Regions from separate parts of the Mesorhizobium sp. M1050 genome, predicted to be linked through region 3. Evidence: predicted binding sites of a transcription regulator. Region 3 holds the regulator's gene; each other region holds the start of a gene.
What was found. Region 3 encodes LexA, which represses DNA repair genes until DNA is damaged. Its sites were predicted from a motif close to TGTTCNNNNTGTGTTCNG; they were not measured.
Positions count from the first base shown of each region.

Region 1 (3,283 bases), on a different contig from region 3:
CGTTCAGCGAGGCGGGCAGGTCGGTGAACCACCGGTCGGCCTTGCGGATGGAAAGCTCGGTGACTTCGCCGATGTGCTTGCCGGCGATCTTGACCGCCAGCGACTCGGGTTTCAGCCGATAGCCTTTGCAAGCCGGGCAAGGTGTGGCCGACATGAAGCGCTCGATCTCCTCGCGCATCCAGGCGGATTCGGTCTCTTTCCAGCGCCGCTCGAGATTGGGAATGACACCTTCGAAGGTTTTCGTGGTCTTGTAGGAGCGCAGACCGTCATCGTACTGGAAGGTGATCTCGCGCTCGCCGGTGCCGCGCAGGATGGCTAACTTTGCCTCTTCGGTCAGGTCTTTGAACTTGTCGCCGAGCTTGAAGCCATAGGCCTTGCCGAGCGCCTCCAGCGTCTGCGCGTAATAGGGCGAGGTCGACTTCGCCCACGGGCTGACGGCGCCGTCGCGCAGCGAGATGTTTTCGTCCGGCACTATCAAATTGCCGTCGATGGCGCGCTGGCTACCGAGACCGTCGCAGGTCGGGCAGGCGCCGAACGGATTGTTGAACGAGAACAGGCGCGGTTCGATTTCCGGAATGGTGAAGCCGGACACCGGACAAGCAAATTTTTCCGAGAACAGGATGCGCTCATGCGTCTCGTTCTTCGACTTGTTGACCGAATCCTCGCCGGTCTGGCTGGCGTCGAGCGGCTTGTCGGCGAATTCGGCGACCGCCAACCCATCGGCCAGCTTCAAAGCGGTTTCGATGGAGTCGGCGAGCCGTGTCGCCAGATCGCCGCGCACAACGATGCGGTCGACGACGACGTCGAGGTCATGCTTGTACTTCTTGTCCAGCGCCGGCACGTCGGCGATTTCATAGAAGACGCCGTCGACCTTGACGCGTTGAAAGCCCTTTTTCTGCAACTCCAGCAGTTCCTTGCGGTACTCGCCCTTGCGGCCGCGCACCATCGGCGCAAGGATGAACAGACGGGTGCCTTCCTCGACCGCCAGCACGCGGTCGACCATCTGCGAAACCGTCTGGCTCTCGATCGGCAGGCCGGTGGCCGGCGAATAGGGGATGCCGACGCGCGCAAACAACAGGCGCATGTAGTCGTAGATCTCGGTGACGGTACCGACCGTCGAACGCGGGTTCTTCGAGGTGGTCTTCTGCTCGATCGAGATGGCAGGCGACAGGCCGTCGATCTGGTCGACGTCCGGCTTCTGCATCATTTCGAGGAATTGCCGGGCATAGGCCGACAGGCTCTCGACATAGCGGCGCTGCCCTTCGGCATAGATGGTGTCGAAAGCAAGCGAGGATTTGCCGGAACCCGACAGGCCGGTCATGACAATCAGGCTGTCACGCGGCAGGTCGAGATCGACATTCTTCAGATTGTGTTCGCGCGCCCCGCGAACGGAAAGATATTTATGGTCGGCCATCGCCGGTCGCCGCCTCAGAATCTGGAGATTTCCTGGTATGGCGAGTTTCCCAGCCATCCCCTATGTAGGTAGTTTTGCCGCCGCGTCGAGAGACGCCACAATTCCCAACAAAAGCGTTTAACCGTCTTTCGCGTAAACGGGCAAGCGGAAAGAACAAAGACCGAACACGCTCCTGACAAAGCTGTGCAAAAACTGACCTGTGCGTAATCTCCGGGCGATCACATTTTTCGGTATCTGTCTATTGCCGGTTGACGTCCCCGACACACGGGGGCAGACTCCGGCAGTCAACGAAGCCGGCCGTCTTTCGATGGTCTCGCCGCCCGGAGGCGGCCTGCGAGACGCCGCAGGCATTAGCGATTTGTGCTTCGAGACGACAACGTTGGAATGGACAAAGGAGCGGAGCTATGACGCCACCGGATCGTCCCCCAGGGTTCCAGTTGTTACTGGAGCCGCGGCAGGCATAAGTGCCAGGGTTTAGCGTCTGCGCCACCCGACAAACCGTGACCTGCCATACCCCGTAAAAATCAGAGACTGCAGTCGGATCGTCGGCTGACGCCGCGTTGCATCCGAAATCAAATGCCGGCAGTACGCCCCCGGTAGAAGTTGGATTTGAGATCCAAAAAGGCCCCGTCCGTTTGCGCAAAGCACGGCGGGGCCATTTATGTGCGGATTGTCTTGTTGGCGATATGGCAGCGCAGCACGCCGACACCACTATCAGTGGCGCGGCTGCCCGATTGAGCCGGCGCCGACATCGACGGTGATGCTGCCTGAAATCCTGACATCCGTGTCACCGATCTTGAACTGGCCGTTGCCGTTGCCGGGAAATGCGTCGTCGGGTTCGGGCTCGGGAGCCGGCTTGGCGATGTGATAATCGCCGGCCACGCCGGGCAGGGCTCTTTTTTGCGCCTGCGCCGAGCTATCGCCTGCGAACGCCGAGCCGCTCGAGAGACACGCGAGCGCTACAATGGCGATCACACGGTGCAATGTTCTGGGCGGATGAGTGTCGATCATCCCAGGATGATAGTGGCATGCCGTCGACGGGACCAGACCGACATCGTCAAATCTTCCAAAGCGTGTCGTGTTTCGAGAGCGGATTCAGGCGACGCGTTTTAGCCCTTTGTCTTTATGCATGTCATTCTCCCAAAACCGGGCCACTTTGGGCGACCACTTGACCGCGGGCGGGAATGCGATCCGGCCCACTTTTATGCCGCCTTTTTTCGTGTGTCGAAGACATGGTCGACGATGCCCCAGGCCTGGGCCTCGCGGGCGGTCATGAAGTGGTCGCGGTCCAGCGTGCGTTCGACCTCTTCATAGGTGCGGCCGCAATGCTGCGCGTAGAGTTCGGCCATGTGCCGTTTCGTCTGGACGATGCGCTCGGCATGGCGCTGGATGTCGGAGGCCTGACCCTGGAAGCCGCCAAGCGGCTGATGCAGCAGGATGGTGGCGTTCGGCAGTGAGATACGACGCCCGGCCGTTCCTGCCATCAGCAGGAACGAGGCCATCGAGGCGGCAAAGCCCATGCACACGGTCGAGACCGGGCAACTGATGTATTGCATCGTGTCGTAGATGGCGAAGCCGCTGGTCACCACGCCGCCCGGCGAGTTGATGTAGAGCGAGATCTCCTTGTCGGGATTGTCCGATTCCAGCGACAGCAACTGTGCGCAGACCAGCGCCGAGATGTCGTCGTTGATCTCGCCATTGATAAAGACAATGCGTTCGCGCAACAGCCGCGAAAAGATGTCGAAGGCGCGTTCGCCGCGGCTCGATTGCTCGATGACCATCGGCACCAGACTGGCAACACCGCTCATGATCTTCTCTCCATTGTCCCTGTTCAGGCTGCACGCAACAAGAGGCGAGGCGTGTTTGCGG
Region 1 covers NZ_JAMYMV010000015.1:87,280-90,562, reverse strand. The annotation lists gene uvrA (excinuclease ABC subunit UvrA) at 1-1,414, opposite strand, end outside; gene NKH57_RS11850 (hypothetical protein) at 2,129-2,296, opposite strand; gene NKH57_RS11845 (ATP-dependent Clp protease proteolytic subunit) at 2,617-3,222, opposite strand; gene NKH57_RS11840 (SRPBCC family protein) at 3,246-3,283, opposite strand, start outside.
Region 1: the regulator LexA is predicted to act here: its motif matches at 1,564-1,581, upstream of uvrA (excinuclease ABC subunit UvrA).

Region 2 (3,283 bases), on a different contig from region 3:
CCAGCGGCTTCAGCAGCGATTCGACCTGGAAGTTGACGAACCGCTCGGCACGCGCGGCGACCTTGTCGCGTGCCGGGCCAGTCAGCTGTTCGTCGGCCAGCAGCACCAGGCGCGGCTTCAGCGCGTCTTCGCCGGAAACCAGCGTGCCGATCGGCGCGCCGATCCAGCGCAGCGTGCCGTCCGAGCCAAGCGCGATGTCGCCATTGGCTGAAGCGCCGAAGCGCTCGGCGCGCGCCTCGAACTCGGCGGCCAGCGCCTTCTGGGCGGCGGTGCGCACGGCCTTGGCGTCTTCGCCGCCGACGGTCTGGTCGGCGGTGAAGCGGAACCCTTGCAACTCGCCGACATGGTGGCCTTCGACAAGGACGGTTCCGGTAGGACTAATTTCGGCTTCAGGCATGGTATTTTCTCTAAGGCGCCGCATGAGGACGGAAGTCCTGCGGTCTACGAAGCGTTTCGTCAACCGCTCATGCAGCGCATCCGACAATCTGTCTTCGATTTCGCGCGTCTTTTCCTGCCAGTGTGCCTGATCGGCCAGCCAACCGGGCCGGTTCGACACGAATGTCCAGGTGCGGATCTGGGCAATGCGATGCGACAGCGTGTCGATGTCGCCCTCGGTGGTGTCGGCGCGGCGCACCTGCTCGGCCATGTAATTCTCGTCGACATGGCCATGCCGCGCAAGGTCCGTGTAGATCGAAGCAACGAGGTCTGCATGCTGGGCCGGCGCGATCCTGCGGTAATCGGGCAGCGCGCAGGCCTCCCACAGCAGCGCCACGCGTTTGGCATTGCTGGCAAGAGCGCGGATGTCTTCGTCGCGCGACAGATATTCAAGCGCCTGCGCGTCGACCGCAGGCAGCGCACGCGTCAGCCCTTCGACCGGGGCATTGGTTTCGATCGAGCGCTTCAGTGCATCGAGGCTGGCGAAATCGAAACGCGCGGTGCGCCATTGCAACACCTTCACCGGATCGAAATCATGGCCTTCGATCTTCTTGATCAGTTCCTCGTCCAGCGGGTCGACTTGGCCGGTGACGCCAAAGGTGCCGTCGCGCAGGTGCCGACCGGCGCGGCCGGCGATCTGGCCAAGCTCGGCCGCCATCAGGTTGCGATACTGATAACCATCGAACTTCCGGTTCTGGGCGAAAGCTACGTGATCGAGATCGAGGTTGAGGCCCATGCCGATGGCGTCGGTGGCAATGAGGTAGTCGACATCGCCCGACTGGAACAGCGCCACCTGGGCGTTGCGGGTGCGTGGGCTGAGCGCGCCGAGCACGACGGCGGCGCCGCCTTGCTGGCGACGGATCAGTTCGGCGATGGCGTAGACCTCGTCGGCGGAGAAGGCGACGATCGCCGTGCGCCGCGGCAGACGGGTCAGTTTCTTGGAGCCGGCATAGGCAAGATGCGACAGCCTCGGCCGCGTCACCACGGAGACGCCTCTCAGCAGGCGCTGCAAAATGCCGTGCATGGTGGCGGCACCGAGCAGCAACGTTTCCTGACGGCCGCGCAGATGCAGGATGCGGTCGGTGAAGATGTGGCCGCGTTCGAGGTCGCCGGCAAGCTGCACCTCGTCGATGGCGACGAAGGCGGCATCGGTCTCGCGTGGCATGGCCTCAACGGTGCAGACCGAATATTTCGCGCCCGCCGGCTGGATCTTTTCCTCGCCGGTGATCAGCGCGACCTTGTGGGCGCCAACCTTTTCGCAGACGCGGGCATAGACCTCGCGCGCCAGCAGCCTGAGCGGGAGGCCGATGATACCACTCTCGTGTGCCACCATGCGCTCGATGGCGAGATGGGTCTTGCCGGTGTTGGTGGGCCCAAGCACGGCGGTCACGTCGCGACCCGAAAGGATCAGTGGCTCAGTGTGTTTCGGCTGGATGTTCATTGATCTGGAAATAAGGCTTCTGGCCTCTGGTTGTCGGGAGCGTGCCTCAACTGGCGCGTATGACAGGGGACACATAGGGATTTCGGGCGAGAAGCGAAAGCGGAATGTTCCGCCGGCGGCTAGAAGGGTCTTTGTCAAGCTCTCAATCGGCTGCGGATTAACGGATAGAACGAGTCTGGAACGAATCGGCGACGAATCAGTGACTCCTGCAGATTCAGCTTTTGTTCACGGCTACATGTGGGTTTCGCGACCACCGAACGCACCACATGCTGAATCCCCGAACTGGCCCGTTTCATGCTTGGAGGGCTATGACGTTAACCTTTGCCCATGAGCGATCATGAAGGCTTGGCGTTCCTCGCCCAACGGCATGAAATTGTTGATCTTTCCTAATCAACGTTAAGGATTGGGCTGGCGATTCAGGTCGCCATCGTTAACTTTCCGGTCAAAGCCAGAACGAATCGGAGACGAATCGGCGATGGCATGATTTTCCTGGTTTGTTCACCCCAATACCTAGTGTTGTAGACAGGTTTTCCACCAATTATCCACAGGCTTGGGAACAGGTTTCGCACACGGCAGCGGCCGGCCGTTAACCTCTGCGTGCCGGATTGGGTCAGCGACCGACGAGGACATCTCGAAAAGATCAGGCTGGCAACGAAAAACGGGCCGGCGTACCGGCCCGTCGATCTATCGCCTACATCGCCACGTCGTCAGACGAAATACTGGCCGCCATTGGCTGTGATGGTCGAGCCGGTGATGAAGCCGGCATCTTCGGAAGCCAGGAAAACGACGCAGCGCGCGATCTCCTCGGGCTCGCCGAGGCGGCCGACGGGGATTTGCGGGATGATGCGCTCGTTGAGCACCTTCTCGTCGATCGCCTTGACCATCTCGGTGGCGATGTAGCCGGGGCAGATGACATTGACGGTGATGCCCGCCCGCGCCCCCTCTTGAGCCAGAGCTTTGCTGAAACCGATGTCGCCGGCCTTGGCGGCGGAATAGTTGACCTGGCCGGCCTGGCCCTTCTGGCCGTTGATCGAGGAGATGGTGATGACACGGCCGAACTTGCGGTCGCGCATGCCGCTCCACAGCGGATGCGTCATGTTGAAGACGCCCGACAAATTGGTGTCGATGACCTCTTTCCACTGCTCGCGCGTGATCTTGTGGAACATGGCGTCACGGGTGATGCCGGCATTGTTGACCAGCACCGAGACGGGGCCGAGATCGGCCTCGACTTGGCTGATGCCGGCGGCGCAGGCGTCATAGTCGGCGACCGACCATTTGTAGACCGGAATGCCGGTCTCGGCCTTGAATTTCGCCGCCGCTTCGTCATTGCCGGCATAGTTGGCGGCAACCGAATAGCCGGCGTTCTTCAATGTGATCGAGATCGCCGCGCCGATGCCGCGCGATCCG
Region 2 covers NZ_JAMYMV010000019.1:27,959-31,241, forward strand. The annotation lists gene NKH57_RS13345 (helicase-related protein) at 1-1,876, opposite strand, end outside; gene phbB (acetoacetyl-CoA reductase) at 2,584-3,283, opposite strand, start outside.
Region 2: the regulator LexA is predicted to act here: its motif matches at 2,042-2,059, upstream of NKH57_RS13345 (helicase-related protein).

Region 3 (3,283 bases):
TTCTGTGCGGCACGCAGCCGGTCCTGTCGATGCGGGCGCTCAAAGGTGCGCTCGCAATCTGGAACGACGTCGACGTGGCGGCATTGCGAAAGAAAAGCGTCGCGCTGACCGAACTGTTCATCCAGCTCGTCGAAGCGAAGTGCGGCGCCTATGGCCTCACGCTGGAGAGCACCCGCGACGCGACCAGGCGCGGCAGCCAGGTGTCGTTCGTTCACGATCATGGCTATCAAATCATGCGGGCGCTGATCGAGCGCGGAGTGATCGGTGACTTCCGCGCGCCGTCAACCATCCGTTTCGGATTTACGCCGCTCTATGTCGGCTACAAGGACGTGTGGCTGGCGGTCGAGGTGCTGGAAGACATTCTGCGAACGGATGCATGGAAGGACCAGCGTTTCGCCGTCAAGGAGGCCGTGACCTGACGCAGTCGTCCCAACTGTTGTCGCATCGTTGCCTCTTGGTCGGATGATGGAGGGACGAATTTCCAGTGCACAAATCCGGTTGCCGCTGCTGGCCAACACTGGCATCAACAAATTAACCAAGGTTGGCATTTTGGCTTCGTTTCGTTCACGGCAGACGAACGCATGGAAGGCTGGAAATGCCCCGTCGCGGATCCATGGGCAGCTCATGCCAAAGCTTGGGCCAACGATGGGCGGCAGCCCATTAACCATAACAATTTCAATGCCGGAAAGCGCCTTGTGACGGCATGCCGTGATCACCCAAGCGCGCTGGCGCGCGCCAAATAATTTCAGCGGCCTTAACAGATTCATTAAACTTTAAACGGTTGCAGAACACAACTGGAACATATAGTGTTTGTTCTGGGTTTGTTTTCTGATTCTGGTTTTTAGGTACCCTGGGGGCCGCCATGCTGACACGCAAGCAACACGAACTGCTGATGTTCATTCATGAACGCCTGAAGGAAAGCGGCATTCCGCCATCCTTCGACGAGATGAAGGAGGCGCTCGACCTTGCCTCCAAATCCGGGATTCATCGTTTGATCACGGCACTGGAAGAGCGCGGCTTCATTCGCCGGCTGCCCAACCGGGCACGCGCGTTGGAAGTGCTGCGGCTGCCGGATTCGATCGCGCCCGGCCTCAACGCCGCAAAAAAATTCTCGCCAAGCGTCATCCAGGGCAGTCTTGGTCAGGCCAGCGTCGGCCAGGGCGGCCTTGGCCGGCAGATCAAGCCGACGTCTTCGCGGATGCCTTCAGCCGGCAATGACGACGACGTGGTCTCCGCCGTGTCGATCCCTGTGATGGGGCGCATCGCCGCCGGTGTGCCGATCGATGCCATCCAGCACCAGACCCATTCGATCTCGGTGCCGCCGGACATGATCATGGGAGGCGAGCACTATGCGCTGGAGGTCAAGGGCGACTCGATGATCGAGGCCGGCATCTTCGACGGCGACACCGTCATCATCCGCAACGCCGATACGGCGAGCCCTGGCGAGATCATCGTGGCGCTGGTGGATGAAGAGGAAGCGACGCTGAAGCGGTTCCGCCGCAAGGGTGCCTCGATTGCTCTCGAAGCCGCCAATCCGGCCTATGAGACGCGGATTTTCGGACCAGACCGGGTCAAGGTGCAGGGCAAGCTTGTCGGCCTGATCCGCCGTTACTGAGGCAGCTGCGGTTTAACGACGGGCTTGTCCGGTCTCTTGAAGGGCGGCAGGCCCCTCGCCTCACGCGAAAACTTACGTTGCACGTGCCAAGGCCGGTAGGGCCTACCCACCGCAAAGCTGACCGTTGCCGGCGTGGTCGCCGACTGGCGATCGAAGAAGACGGCAGCACTGCCATTGCGAGCCAGTTGCCGTTTGGTGATGACGAGAACCAGCGGGTTGTGACAAGCGTCATAGGCCGTCGCGTCGTTGATGACGATCAGGTCGGCGAAGCCGCAGGCTTTCCAGGTGTCCTTTCGGTCCTCGACATAGGCAATGATAGCTCCGGACGGATGCCTGGCGAGACAAACGCCTGATGTGCAATAGAATGGCGCTCCCGGCGGCATTTCAGCCGCATCCTCGACGTCGAATTGCCCGTCGCCTTCGTCGAACACCTCCGGCGCGATAATGCTTTCGGATGTCAGCGCACGCTTCCAGTTGTCGACGGTGAATTCGTTCGGCCTGGCCCGGCTGACCGCGAGTTCGCCGCCGCCAATCGGCAGCGCCACCAGCCTTGCATCCTCCGAGACCAGCACGTCAGGTACGCGCGTATCCGAGACGGTCAACAGGCCGGCAAGCGCGAAGGGAAGCGCTGCGAGCCGCAACCATGTGGTCGCCATCGTCGCGATGACCAAGGCAATCGTCACCAGCACGACGGATTGCTGCGAAATCAAACCGATTGCGTCGACTGGCGAACGCTCGGAAATCCATCCGGACATCGCGATCATCACCGTCAGGCCTTTGCCCATCAGATAGAGGGCCGGCCAGTCAAACCCGAATGGCATCAGCAGCGCGCTGGCGACAGCCAGGAACATCACGACTGTTACGATAGGCATGATGGCCAGGTTGGCGAATAGGCTGAGCGGCGACACACGCTGAAAATGCCAGATGGCAAACAGCGCCGTGGCGCTGCCGGCGATGATGGATGTCATGGCAAGGCCGCCTGCCGCCAGCAGGAATTTTCGCGTCAGGAAGCCGGGCAAGGATCGCTTTGGCGGCGGTGGCCTCGCTTTCCCCGCACGATGATCCGCCCAGCCGGCATAGGCGCCGACCAGCGCGGCCGTCGCGGCAAACGACATTTGAAAACTCGGGCCGACCACTTCATGCGGCGACACCATGATGACGGCGATCGCCGAGATCGCCAGATTGCGCATCGTCAGCGCAGCCCGATCAAACAGAACGGCAATCAGCATCACCGCCAGCATGATGAAACTGCGCTCGGCGGCAACGACGACGCCTGAGATGACAAGATAGGCGGCGATCGAGAACAGTGCGGCGGCCGCAGCATACTTCTTGACCGGGCGACGCGCGGAAAAATTCGGAAACAGAGCGAAGGCGCCACGCAGCAAACCCATGATGGTGCCAGCGACCAGCGCCATGTGCAGTCCGGAAATGGAGATGATGTGATAGATGCCGGTACGCCGCATCGCCTCGTTCACGTCATCGGGAATGCCGGCGCGAACGCCGACGATCAGCGCCGCGGCGATCTCGCCTTCGGCGCCACCGACGCTGCCCCTGATGTGATCGGCAATGGCTTCACGGGCTTTTTCGATCCCCGAGGAAAGCCGGGCCGCCAGCGGCATGCTATCGTCCTCGGTGACGACAAGTTTTGGATTGCCGAGAAAGAAACCG
Region 3 covers NZ_JAMYMV010000065.1:24,590-27,872, forward strand. The annotation lists gene kynU (kynureninase) at 1-419, shown strand, start outside; gene lexA (transcriptional repressor LexA) at 863-1,615, shown strand; gene NKH57_RS26840 (ComEC/Rec2 family competence protein) at 1,609-3,283, opposite strand, start outside.